Regions from separate parts of the Paenibacillus sp. FSL M8-0142 genome, predicted to be linked through region 2. Evidence: riboswitches for the same ligand, from Rfam matches in the RefSeq annotation. Region 2 holds a riboswitch; the other holds the start of a gene.
The links. A riboswitch is a leader RNA that binds a small molecule or an ion and turns the genes downstream of it on or off. The one in region 2 is predicted to bind thiamine pyrophosphate.

Region 1 (5,101 bases), 2.9 Mb from region 2:
ATAGGATATTTTTACCATGATTATATCATCGTGCGACAAAAGTAGATACAAGGAATTACAAAATTTTCAATCAGGTGAGTCTAAAGACCCTGAATGAAACCCGGAAGATTCTGATCTAATGTTATCCTCGTACAGAACTCGTGAAAAAGAGAGCGGATTTGTGAACGCTTATGCGCTACAAACCCGCTCCAACGATTGTCTATTTCTCTGCCCGGAACAATGCGGAGGCCAAATATTCGGTGTTATCGAGAATCATGCGGTCATGCTTGAAGACCGTCTCCCAGAGTGCAAGGTCGAGCAATATTCCTTTATCCCGCTGCTCATAGGCATCCAGATGGCGTGTCTGTTCCTCCTTCAGCTTCTCGTTGAAATGATTGTATTCCAGCACCTCGGCCTGCTTGAAGCCGCTGCCCAGCAGCGCATCGCGCCATTTCTCCCGGTCCATGAGGCGGGGGATGCCGAAGAAGGCAAGCAGCTCGTTGAGCTGCGGTTCAGGCATGCTCTTATCCAGAATCAGCTCCCTGTCCATTAAAATTCCGCCGGCATCCAGAACGCGGTAATATTCCGGAATGGAGCGCGACGTATCGGTGAAGACGGTGACCGACTCGGCCAGAATGACATCGAATTGATTGTCCGGAAAAGGCAGCGAGCATACGTCTGCCTGAAGAAATTCCACATCACTGCCCATCGCCGCTGCTCTTGCTTTTGCTTTTGTAATCATATGCTCATTCAGATCAATGGCCGTCACTTGGTAGCCTAGGCCGGCTAGGTGACAGGCCGTTCGGCCGGTTCCGCAGCCAACCTCCAGAATTCGGCTGCTCGGCCTGATAGGGTACGAATTCAGCATTCTCAGAGTGGCCTCGAATCCCCCGGGGTGGGCGCTGCCCATCCCTAATTTGGACAGCATGTTAATGTAATTCATCGAATGGATCCCTACTTTCGTTATCTGCATAAGGATATTTGTTTATTTACCATATGATTGAGGTACGTTTGGGGTTTTCGCTGAATTTACTATTTTGAGCCCTTTTTTTGAAGATATGAGCGGTTTGGGGGAAATACGCATGAAGATGGAGCCGATTCAGGCCGCAAGGAAGGTCGTGTCGGAACAATATCCGGATTGTCTGCTGGCTGTACTGGGGGGCAGTGCTTCCAGGGGAGAGCATAACGAGCACTCAGACCTTGACGTGATCATTGTAGAGAGAGAAGGCGAAGGGCTGAGGAGAAGGACGATTGAAGCTGCCGGCTGGATCGTAGAGCTGTTTATTTTATCTAGCTCCGGCTATCGCGAAGATTTTGACGCAGGCATCGTTGCGGCGAATCCGACGTTGCAGCGGATCATGGCTGAAGGCGTTGTTCTCTGCTCGCTACCGGAAGGGGAAGCCATTCGCGGGGAGGCCCAGGCTGATCTGGATTACGGCCCGCTGCCATTAACGATGTCCGATATTGACGCAGCCCGGTACATGATCACCGAATACATGATGGATCTTAAGCAGGCCAAAGGGGACGGGGAAGCCTGGTTTACCGTTCAAAAAATATCGACTTTGCTCTGCGAGTTTGTCCTGAGGGTGAACCGGCAATGGACGGGGGAAGGGAAGACGCTGTTCCGGCTGGTCTCCGGCTTCGATCCGCATTTTAGCGAGCGGTTGGTGCAAGCGCTGGAGGCGATGTACCGTACCCGGCAATCGCATCAGCTCATGAAGCTGTGCGAGCAGGTTTTGCTCCCTTACGGAGGCCAGCTGCTTGTCGGATATGAAGAATAAGGCCATCGGCTGGGGGAAAAGACAAGCGGTACAGCTGCCGTGACCGTCGTTCTTTCCGGCTCATACCTTAATATGTGATGACATCACGTATTTCAATAAATCCAGGAGGGATCGTCATGAGCGGAGCATATGGTGGAGATGTTTGGGGCACATCAACGGGTATTATACTGGTTCTCTTTATCCTGCTCGTAATCATCTCGCTTGCTTGGGTTTAATTCATCAAGGATACGCGGTGGATAGCACAAGGACTCGGCATATCGCCGGGTCCTTGTCTGCTTAAGCGTGCATATTATACGCTATTCTGCTTTGGCGATGGACTGTGCGCGGAGACGACAGCGGTCATCACGAGGTGGCTGGTATCTGTCTGGATGGCATGCTTGAACGCATCCTCGAGGGATTCGAATACGCGAGTGAGCGTTCCGTCGAGACGGCTTGCGTAATGGACGCTGCCCCCGAAGGTTCCCTTTTCCTTGGCGCGCTGCACTTCTCCGTAGATAATATCCATATAATGCTCGGTTCCGAGCGGATACAAGGCGAACTGGCAGGCGGTTTCAATATCCGCGTGTGGTCCAAGCTCGCTGTTTAACACCCCGGAATCCTCAGACATATAGACATCCGCATCCGTATCGCCTGGGCAGCCGATGGAGTAGGTCCCATTAAAGACTGTATGTACGCCGGAAGCTGCCGCATGGGCGAATATCGCACGGGTAACGTCAAATACGTGCTCGGCACGTCCGCGAACACAAGTACTGACATCATCGGTATGAATCCATACCTTATCCGTATGCACAGACTCCAACGCCCCCACAATCACTTCGACGAAGCGGTCCGTCATCGGAAATACCGAGAACCGGCAGCCAACAATCCGGCTGGTTCCGCATGCTAACTCATTCATTGTAGATTCCTCCTGCAGCATAAATTTGAGAATGCAAAATAACGCAAAAAACCGCACCCTAAGGGATAAGTGCGGCGATGTCTACGCGAAAAATACATAAACATGAACGCTACACTTCCCCACGCTAGCATGACCTAGATCGGGTAGTAAGGGTTAACGGCGGTCCTGCCGTTTCTCAGCACAAGGCACCCCTAGTACAGCAACACAAGATATGAAATTTTGCTTAGATGCCGGCCGGTCCAAGCTTTCGAAAGAGGGCGGCTTCTTACTTGGTAATTGTAACGTCTCGGCATCGAAAAAACAATGTCACTGCAGCAAAAAACCGCCATGAGGAGCTTTAATAGGCTTCCTGATGGCGGCTCTTGGTCTTGTTTCGCTTACTTGTAAACTTTCACGCGATCTTCAAGCGGAGCAAATTCCTTGTCCCCTGGCTCAGCAGCCGGCTTGCCGAATGGCATTTGTGCAATCAGCTTCCAGTTTTCAGGAATGTTCCATTCAGCTTTTACTTTTTCGTCGATCAGCGGGTTGTAATGCTGCAGGGAAGCACCCAGTCCTTCGGCTTCCAGCATTGTCCAAACGACGAGCTGAAGCATGCCGTTCGACTGATTCGCCCATACCGGGAAGTTGTCGGCATAGAGCGCAAAGTTTTGCTGAAGCCCTGCGATGACATCGTTGTCCTCGAAGAACAGCACGGTGCCATAGCCTGCGCGGAAAGAGGCCATTTTCTCAGCGGTGGATTTGAATGCTTGCTCGTCGCCCACCACTTCCTTCAGAATGCCTTCCGTAATATTCCACAGCTTGTCATGCTGCTCACCAAGCAGAACGACCGCGCGTGCGCTTTGGGAGTTGAAGGAAGAAGGCGTGTATTTCACGGCATCTTTCACGATTTCTTGGATACGCTCATCGGAGATGACGGAATCCTTGCTGATCGCATAGTAGGAACGGCGATTTTTAAGTGCGGTAAGGAAGTCTTTAGACATGTTGATAAACCCTCCTGAGTCATGGTTTGGATTGCATACGCCTGATAAAAAGATGTCCTATCATTCAAGCAAATATGCATTAAGGTGATCGCTGAAATATGTTGAATTATTATTCCTTAACAACTTACTAATTGTAAGAAATAATACTTCCGTTAGTATGTTATTATATCACATTGGTCATTGTCAACCCTGTGATTGAGAATTTATAGATGAAATACCCCGTGATTGGGAGCTAAAACAGGGGAAGGGATTTTTTATTTCCTATTTATAAGAGAGGGCGAGGAGAACAATGGAAGGATTGAGGACAACAACGGCTAATTTCTGCCAAGCTTCATATTATGAACAATTGATGAACAAATCATGCAAAGATTAATAATTTAATTGAGTTTGATTCTCAATTATACTTGTCGGTTGAGAATGAGGGTGATATAATGCTTATCAGAACGTAATTGATAATCAATCTCAATGAGAATGATAACTGAATTACGAGCTGACGAAATGATTTAGAGACATATGCATAGAAGGAAGAGCCATGAAGATCATTTACTTAGCCGCAGCCGTTGTGGCGCTTTCCATCGTCTCCTTATTTATCGGAGTCAAGGATATTTCGCCGCTGGACTTATTCTCCATGACGGAACAACAACAGCATATTATGCTCGTCAGCCGCTTGCCGCGTCTAGTCAGTCTAATTCTGGCGGGAGTCAGCATGAGTATCTGCGGATTGATCATGCAGCAGCTTAGCCGCAACAAATTCGTATCGCCGACAACGGCGGGAACCATGGATTCCGCAAGACTGGGAATTCTCGTTGCGATGCTCGTATTCACGACAAGCGGACCGCTTGTGAAAATGCTGGTGGCTTTTGTATTCGCTCTGGCCGGCACGTTTATCTTCATGAAGATCCTGGACCGGATCAAGTTCAAGGATGCGATCTTTATTCCGCTCGTTGGACTCATGTTCGGGAACATCGTAAGCTCGATCGCTACGTTCTTCGCTTATAAATATGATCTCATTCAGAACATGTCCGCATGGCTTCAAGGCGATTTTTCCATGATCATCAAGGGACAGTACGAACTTCTGTATATCAGCGTTCCGCTGGTCATTCTGGCCTACCTGTTCGCCAACAAATTCACGGTTGCCGGCATGGGTGAGGAATTCGCCACGAACCTTGGACTTCATTACCGGCGCGTCGTTAATTTGGGCTTGGTCATTGTAGCGCTGGTAACCGCATCCGTCGTGTTGACGGTCGGCGTGATTCCTTTTCTCGGTTTGATCATACCGAATATTGTAAGCCTGTATCTGGGAGACCATTTGAAAAAAAGCCTTTCCCATACCGCGCTGCTAGGGGCCGGATTCGTTCTGTTCTGCGATATCCTTGGCCGGATCATCATATACCCATACGAAATTCCGATCAGTCTGACCGTGGGCGTGCTCGGAAGCGGTATTTTCATTTACTTACTGATGAGGA
Region 2 (5,101 bases):
CATGCAGAGAGGGTGTGCAGCGGATATACATATAGGCCAGCTCCGATGTTCATGAAACTATCAAGAAAGATCCGAAGGACATCCCCGAGCGCAAATGCGCTTCCACCAAGGCACAGGAAGATGACCGCCCGCTTGTGCAGCTGCTTAGTGTTAAAATACACGACCAGCGTAAAGAACATCAGTACGATTCCGCACAGCGGATAGAGCATCGCTCCTCCGGCCGACCTCCAGACGGTATCCGTCCCGCTCTCCATCTCCGGCTTAATGAGATACTCCCACCCCACCGTCATCAAGGTAATCGCAACAATGATGATGTCCAGGGTAAACCGAGCGCCCCGCAGCGGACCCTGCACTCGTCTGAACAGGTAAATCAGGGCACCGGCGAACAATAGAGCTTCCAAGCTCCAGAACAGTTCCGCCAGCCGGATGGATCCGCCAAACACCCCTCCAATCCATTCATCACCCGCATACAGGATGCGCCCTATTGCATCGCCGGCCAATCCGGCTGCAATCAGAAGCCAAAATCTGCGAAGATGGCCTTGCTCATACCGACTGCCAATCACCCCGATCAAATACGCGAATGCGGCTATCGGAGCCATAATGGCTAAGATGCGGTGAAGCAATAAAGCGTCCGGCATCCACAGGGCCAATATCCATTGGATCAATGCGTATCCAATCGCGAGCCGAATATATATGGAATCGGATGGACCCGGGCTCATTCATATCCCTCCCTGAAACAAAAGGTAGGCTTGGTCATTCATGATGAATAGGTCTTTCGAATTAAAGCGTTTCCATATCCAATCATACTTTTAGCCCGAGGAAAAGTAAAGAAAGAAGCGCCCAACAACTGGATATTTATAGGCATATAGGCCGCGTAGAATCGTTATTTGCGGAATTGTCCCGGGATTGTAGTCACTCAATCCCCACTTGACACATGGGGTTTATGTAGTATTATTCTTTCATATCAACGTATCTTTGGTTTTATATCCTAGCATAGTTTCATGGAAGGGGTTCTTGTAAAATGGGACAAAGACGATTGGACCATGTAGGCATTGTCGTAAGGGATCTGGAAGCAACGATCGCTTTCTATACGAAGGTGGTCGGCCTTGAGCTCAAGGACCGTCTGACGCACACGAACGGTGTCATCCAGCTGGCTTTCCTCGGCTTTAACGGCAGCGATGAAACCGAGGTCGAGCTGATTCAAGGATACAGCGACTCCCTTCCTGCGGAGGGAACGGTGCATCACTTTGCCGTCAGCACGGACGACATTGAAGCGGAATATGCACGGGTGAAGGAGCTGGACGTTCCGCATCTGGATGAGGAAATCGTCACGCTGCCCAACGGCTACCGCTATTTCTTCGTGCACGGTCCGGAAGGCGAATGGATTGAATTTTTCCAGCGCTAACAGGCCAGGTCTAAGGTTGCCCGCCCGCATATAGAGACTCCTATGGGTCGCCTGGATCATTCGGGTCTTCCATGCCTGGACAGCCACTCATCCCGGCGACCTATACGAACGTAGAAAATCGCCTTCAGGCATGGGGCGTTCCCGTACTGGACAGGTGCTTCCGGTAGGTCTATAATAACGGAAGTATAACCCGTAACTTCATAAATACCGGGGGAGCTGGAATCGGCCGGCTGAGAGTGTATCCCATAGAGATACTGACCCTTATACCTGATCTGGGTAATGCCAGCGTAGGAAGCCATAAGATTGCGGCTGTTCATAAGCCGTAGTATATACTTACGCCGTCATGCGCTCCGATACGATCGGGGCGTTTTTTGTTGTTGTTATGAAGTTAATACGGAAAATGGAAGACATATAAGGAGAGGAGAAACACGATGAAACAACGTACATGGCTCTCTCTGCTGCTCGCCTGCGTCCTGCTTCTGGTCGCTTCCGCCTGCGGGGCAAGCGGCCAGAACGGCGGAAGCGCGCCCGGCAAGCAAGAGACTGCCGGAGAAGGAGAACAGCCGGCCAAGCTCCGCGATGTCCAATTGATGCTGGACTGGTCGGCGAACACGAACCACACCGGATTATATGCAGCCAAGGAGCTCGGATATTATGAGGAGGAAGGGCTGAACGTGCAAATCGTACAGCCGGGCTCCGGGGGAACCGATGCGATGGTCGCTTCCGGCAACGTACCGTTCGGCATCAGCTATCAGGAGGGCGTAACGCTCGCCCGGACACAGGGGCTGCCGCTGGTTTCGATCGCAGCCATCATTCAGCATAATACGTCCGGATTCGCTGCACCGAAGGATCGAGGCATCCAGAAGGCCTCCGATTTTGAAGGAAAATCCTACGGAGGCTGGGGCTCTCCGATTGAGGAAGCCGTCATGAAATCGATCATGGAGATCGATGGAGCCGATGTGAACAAGGTCAACATCGTGAACATCGGAGACGCCGATTATTTTACGGCGGTTAAGCGGGATATTGATTTCGCCTGGATCTACTATGCCTGGACAGGCATTGAAGCCCAGCTTCGCGGCGAGCCGCTGGACATGATCTACGTGAAGGATTATTCCGAACAGCTGGATTATTATACGCCGGTCATCGTAACGAACGAGAAGCTGATCGCGGATGACCCGGAGCTTGTCAAAGCGTTCATGCGCGCAACGTCCAAAGGCTATCAATATGCGATAGACCATCCGGAAGATGCCGCGGCACTGCTGTCGAAGGCAGTTCCCGACCTGGATGCCGAGCTGGTGCTGGAAAGCCAGAAGTGGCTCAGCCCGCGCTATCAAGATGACGCGCCGCGCTGGGGCGAGCAGAAGGCCGAGGTTTGGTCCGGATATGCCGACTGGATGTTTGAGCGCAAGCTGCTGGAGAAGGAATTGGACGCGGAGCGCGCGTTTACGAATGAGTTTTTGCCTGACAAATAGGAGAAGCACTCCCCGCAGCATTGCAATGCTGCTTCGCGGCTCATCGGCATGAGGCTTAACGGCCGTGCAAATGAGAACCCATATACGAAAGGACGATTGACTCATGGCGAATACACTGCTGAGCATTCAAGTCATTCCGCGTACGCCGGACGGCGGAGACAGCATCCCTTATGTGGATGAAGCCATAAAGGTAATCCAGGATTCCGGCGTCAAATACGAGGTCCATGCTTTGGAAACAACGATGGAAGGCGAGCTGCCCGAGCTGCTCCGTATCGTGGAGCGCATGCATGATGCGCTGGTGAAAGCCGGGAGTCCGAGCATCATCTCCCAAGTCAAAATCGCACATCATCCGCAGGGCATCAGCATGGATAAGCTCACGGAGAAATACCGTCCATGAAAAGCTGGTGGAGCTCGATATGGCCGCCCGTCGTGGCGGTCCTCTTCTTTTTGATCGTGTGGCAGGCTGCGGTCTGGATGTTCGATATCGAGAAATTCATTCTGCCTTCGCCGACGGCTATCGGGCATGAAGCCATCACCGGGGCGTCGGGACTTATGGAACACACCTGGGCTACCCTAAAGTTAACCGTGATCGGATTTGCCATCGGAACCGGTATCGGACTCCTGCTCTCTTTGGCTCTGCACAGGGTACCTTTTCTCAAAACAGCCCTTTATCCGCTTCTCATCTTAAGCCAGAACGTGCCGACCATCGCCTTGGCCCCGCTCCTCATGATCTGGTTCGGGTTCGGCATGCTGCCGAAGGTCATCGTCATTACGCTCGTTTGCTTCTTCCCCGTAGCCGTAGCGGCCCTCGACGGGCTGGCACGGACCGACCGCACGATGATGAATTATATGCAGATGACGGGAGCCACGCCGTGGCAAATCTTCACCAAGCTGGAGCTTCCGCACGCGCTGCCATCCATCTTCTCCGGGATTCGGATCGCGGCCACGTATTCGGTCATGGGGGCGGTCATCGGGGAATGGATCGGGTCTGACCGGGGAATCGGCTATTATATGATGCTGCAAAAATCCGGGTACCGGACCGATCGCGTATTCGTGGCCATTCTGGTTATCGTGCTGCTCAGCCTGCTCATGGTAGGCGTTATTACCCTGCTGGAAAAACGGCTGATCCGCTGGAACCGGAAGCATTGATTGGCATGGCTTGGCTATATAGATGCTCTCTGCTTCATAAGTTGAACGATTGGACCGGGATGCGGGGCAAATACATGCAGGGTTCCTCTAAGCATCGCGACTGCTCCCCAGATTATAAATGGTTCTTTCAAATTCAGGTTACAGATAAGGTTGAAATCAGGGATCTTAATAAAGAAGGGAGGCTGCCCATATGCCGCAGCGAGCGACTGATTCCGTCTTGAATTCAACCGGCGGCGCAGCCGCCGCCCCCGCTCCTGCCCTGGAGGTCCGGGGGATTCGCAAGGTGTTCCGCGAGCGGCGCAGTGAAGTGCATGTGCTGGAGGAGCTGTCGCTTAGGGTGCTTCCAGGGGAATTCGTATCGATCATCGGCCCTTCCGGCAGCGGAAAAAGCACGCTCTTTCACATCATCGGCGGATTGATTGCGCCTGATGCCGGCCAGGTCCTCATGGAGGGACGGGAGGTCACCGGGGAGAAGGGCCGCATCGCCTATATGCCCCAGCAGCCGGCCTTGTTCCCGTGGCGGACGATTGAGGACAACGTCCTGCTGCCGGAGGAGCTCCGGGGGATCTCTAAAGCTTCCGCTCGCGCCCATGCCCGCGCTTGGATGGAACGGGCCGGGCTTGGCGGCTTCGAGCAGGCTTATCCGCATACCCTATCAGGCGGGATGCAGCAGCGCGCGGCATTTCTGCGGGCGCTCATGAGCCCGCAGGAGGTCATGTGCCTCGATGAGCCGTTCAGCGCGCTCGATGCCCTGACCCGAAGCGACATGCAGCGCTGGCTGCTCGATATATGGGAGGACACGCGGCGCTCGGTGCTGATGATCACCCATCATATTGAGGAGGCGCTGCTGCTCTCGGACAGCATCTATATTCTGTCCGCGCGTCCCGGCTCGGTTCTGAAACGGGTCGAGGTTCCGTTCACCCGTCCTCGCCGGGAGGATCTGCTGCTGGATCCGTCCTTCATCGAGCTGAAATCCGAGATTTCAGCCGTGCTGCGGCAGGAGCAGCAGAAGCGCAATTGACTAGCAGGGACTGCTATCAGGACGCTGACTTGTTATGCTTCCGGCTGCATTCAA

Region 1: another riboswitch for thiamine pyrophosphate. It lies ahead of NSQ46_RS10595 (YkoF family thiamine/hydroxymethylpyrimidine-binding protein); the one in region 2 lies ahead of NSQ46_RS27470 (ABC transporter substrate-binding protein).

Annotation. Positions count from the first base shown of each region.
Region 1 covers NZ_CP152008.1:2,222,820-2,227,920, forward strand. The annotation lists gene NSQ46_RS10580 (class I SAM-dependent methyltransferase) at 200-922, opposite strand; gene NSQ46_RS10585 (nucleotidyltransferase domain-containing protein) at 1,062-1,760, shown strand; gene NSQ46_RS10590 (sporulation protein YjcZ) at 1,877-1,975, shown strand; gene NSQ46_RS10595 (YkoF family thiamine/hydroxymethylpyrimidine-binding protein) at 2,050-2,655, opposite strand; TPP riboswitch at 2,755-2,858, opposite strand; gene NSQ46_RS10600 (nitroreductase family protein) at 3,033-3,635, opposite strand; gene NSQ46_RS10605 (ABC transporter permease) at 4,168-5,101, shown strand, end outside.
Region 2 covers NZ_CP152008.1:6,051,787-6,056,887, forward strand. The annotation lists gene NSQ46_RS27460 (GGDEF domain-containing protein) at 1-719, opposite strand, end outside; gene NSQ46_RS27465 (VOC family protein) at 1,022-1,405, shown strand; TPP riboswitch at 1,605-1,716, shown strand; gene NSQ46_RS27470 (ABC transporter substrate-binding protein) at 1,837-2,877, shown strand; gene NSQ46_RS27475 (MTH1187 family thiamine-binding protein) at 2,981-3,274, shown strand; gene NSQ46_RS27480 (ABC transporter permease) at 3,271-4,026, shown strand; gene NSQ46_RS27485 (ABC transporter ATP-binding protein) at 4,217-5,047, shown strand.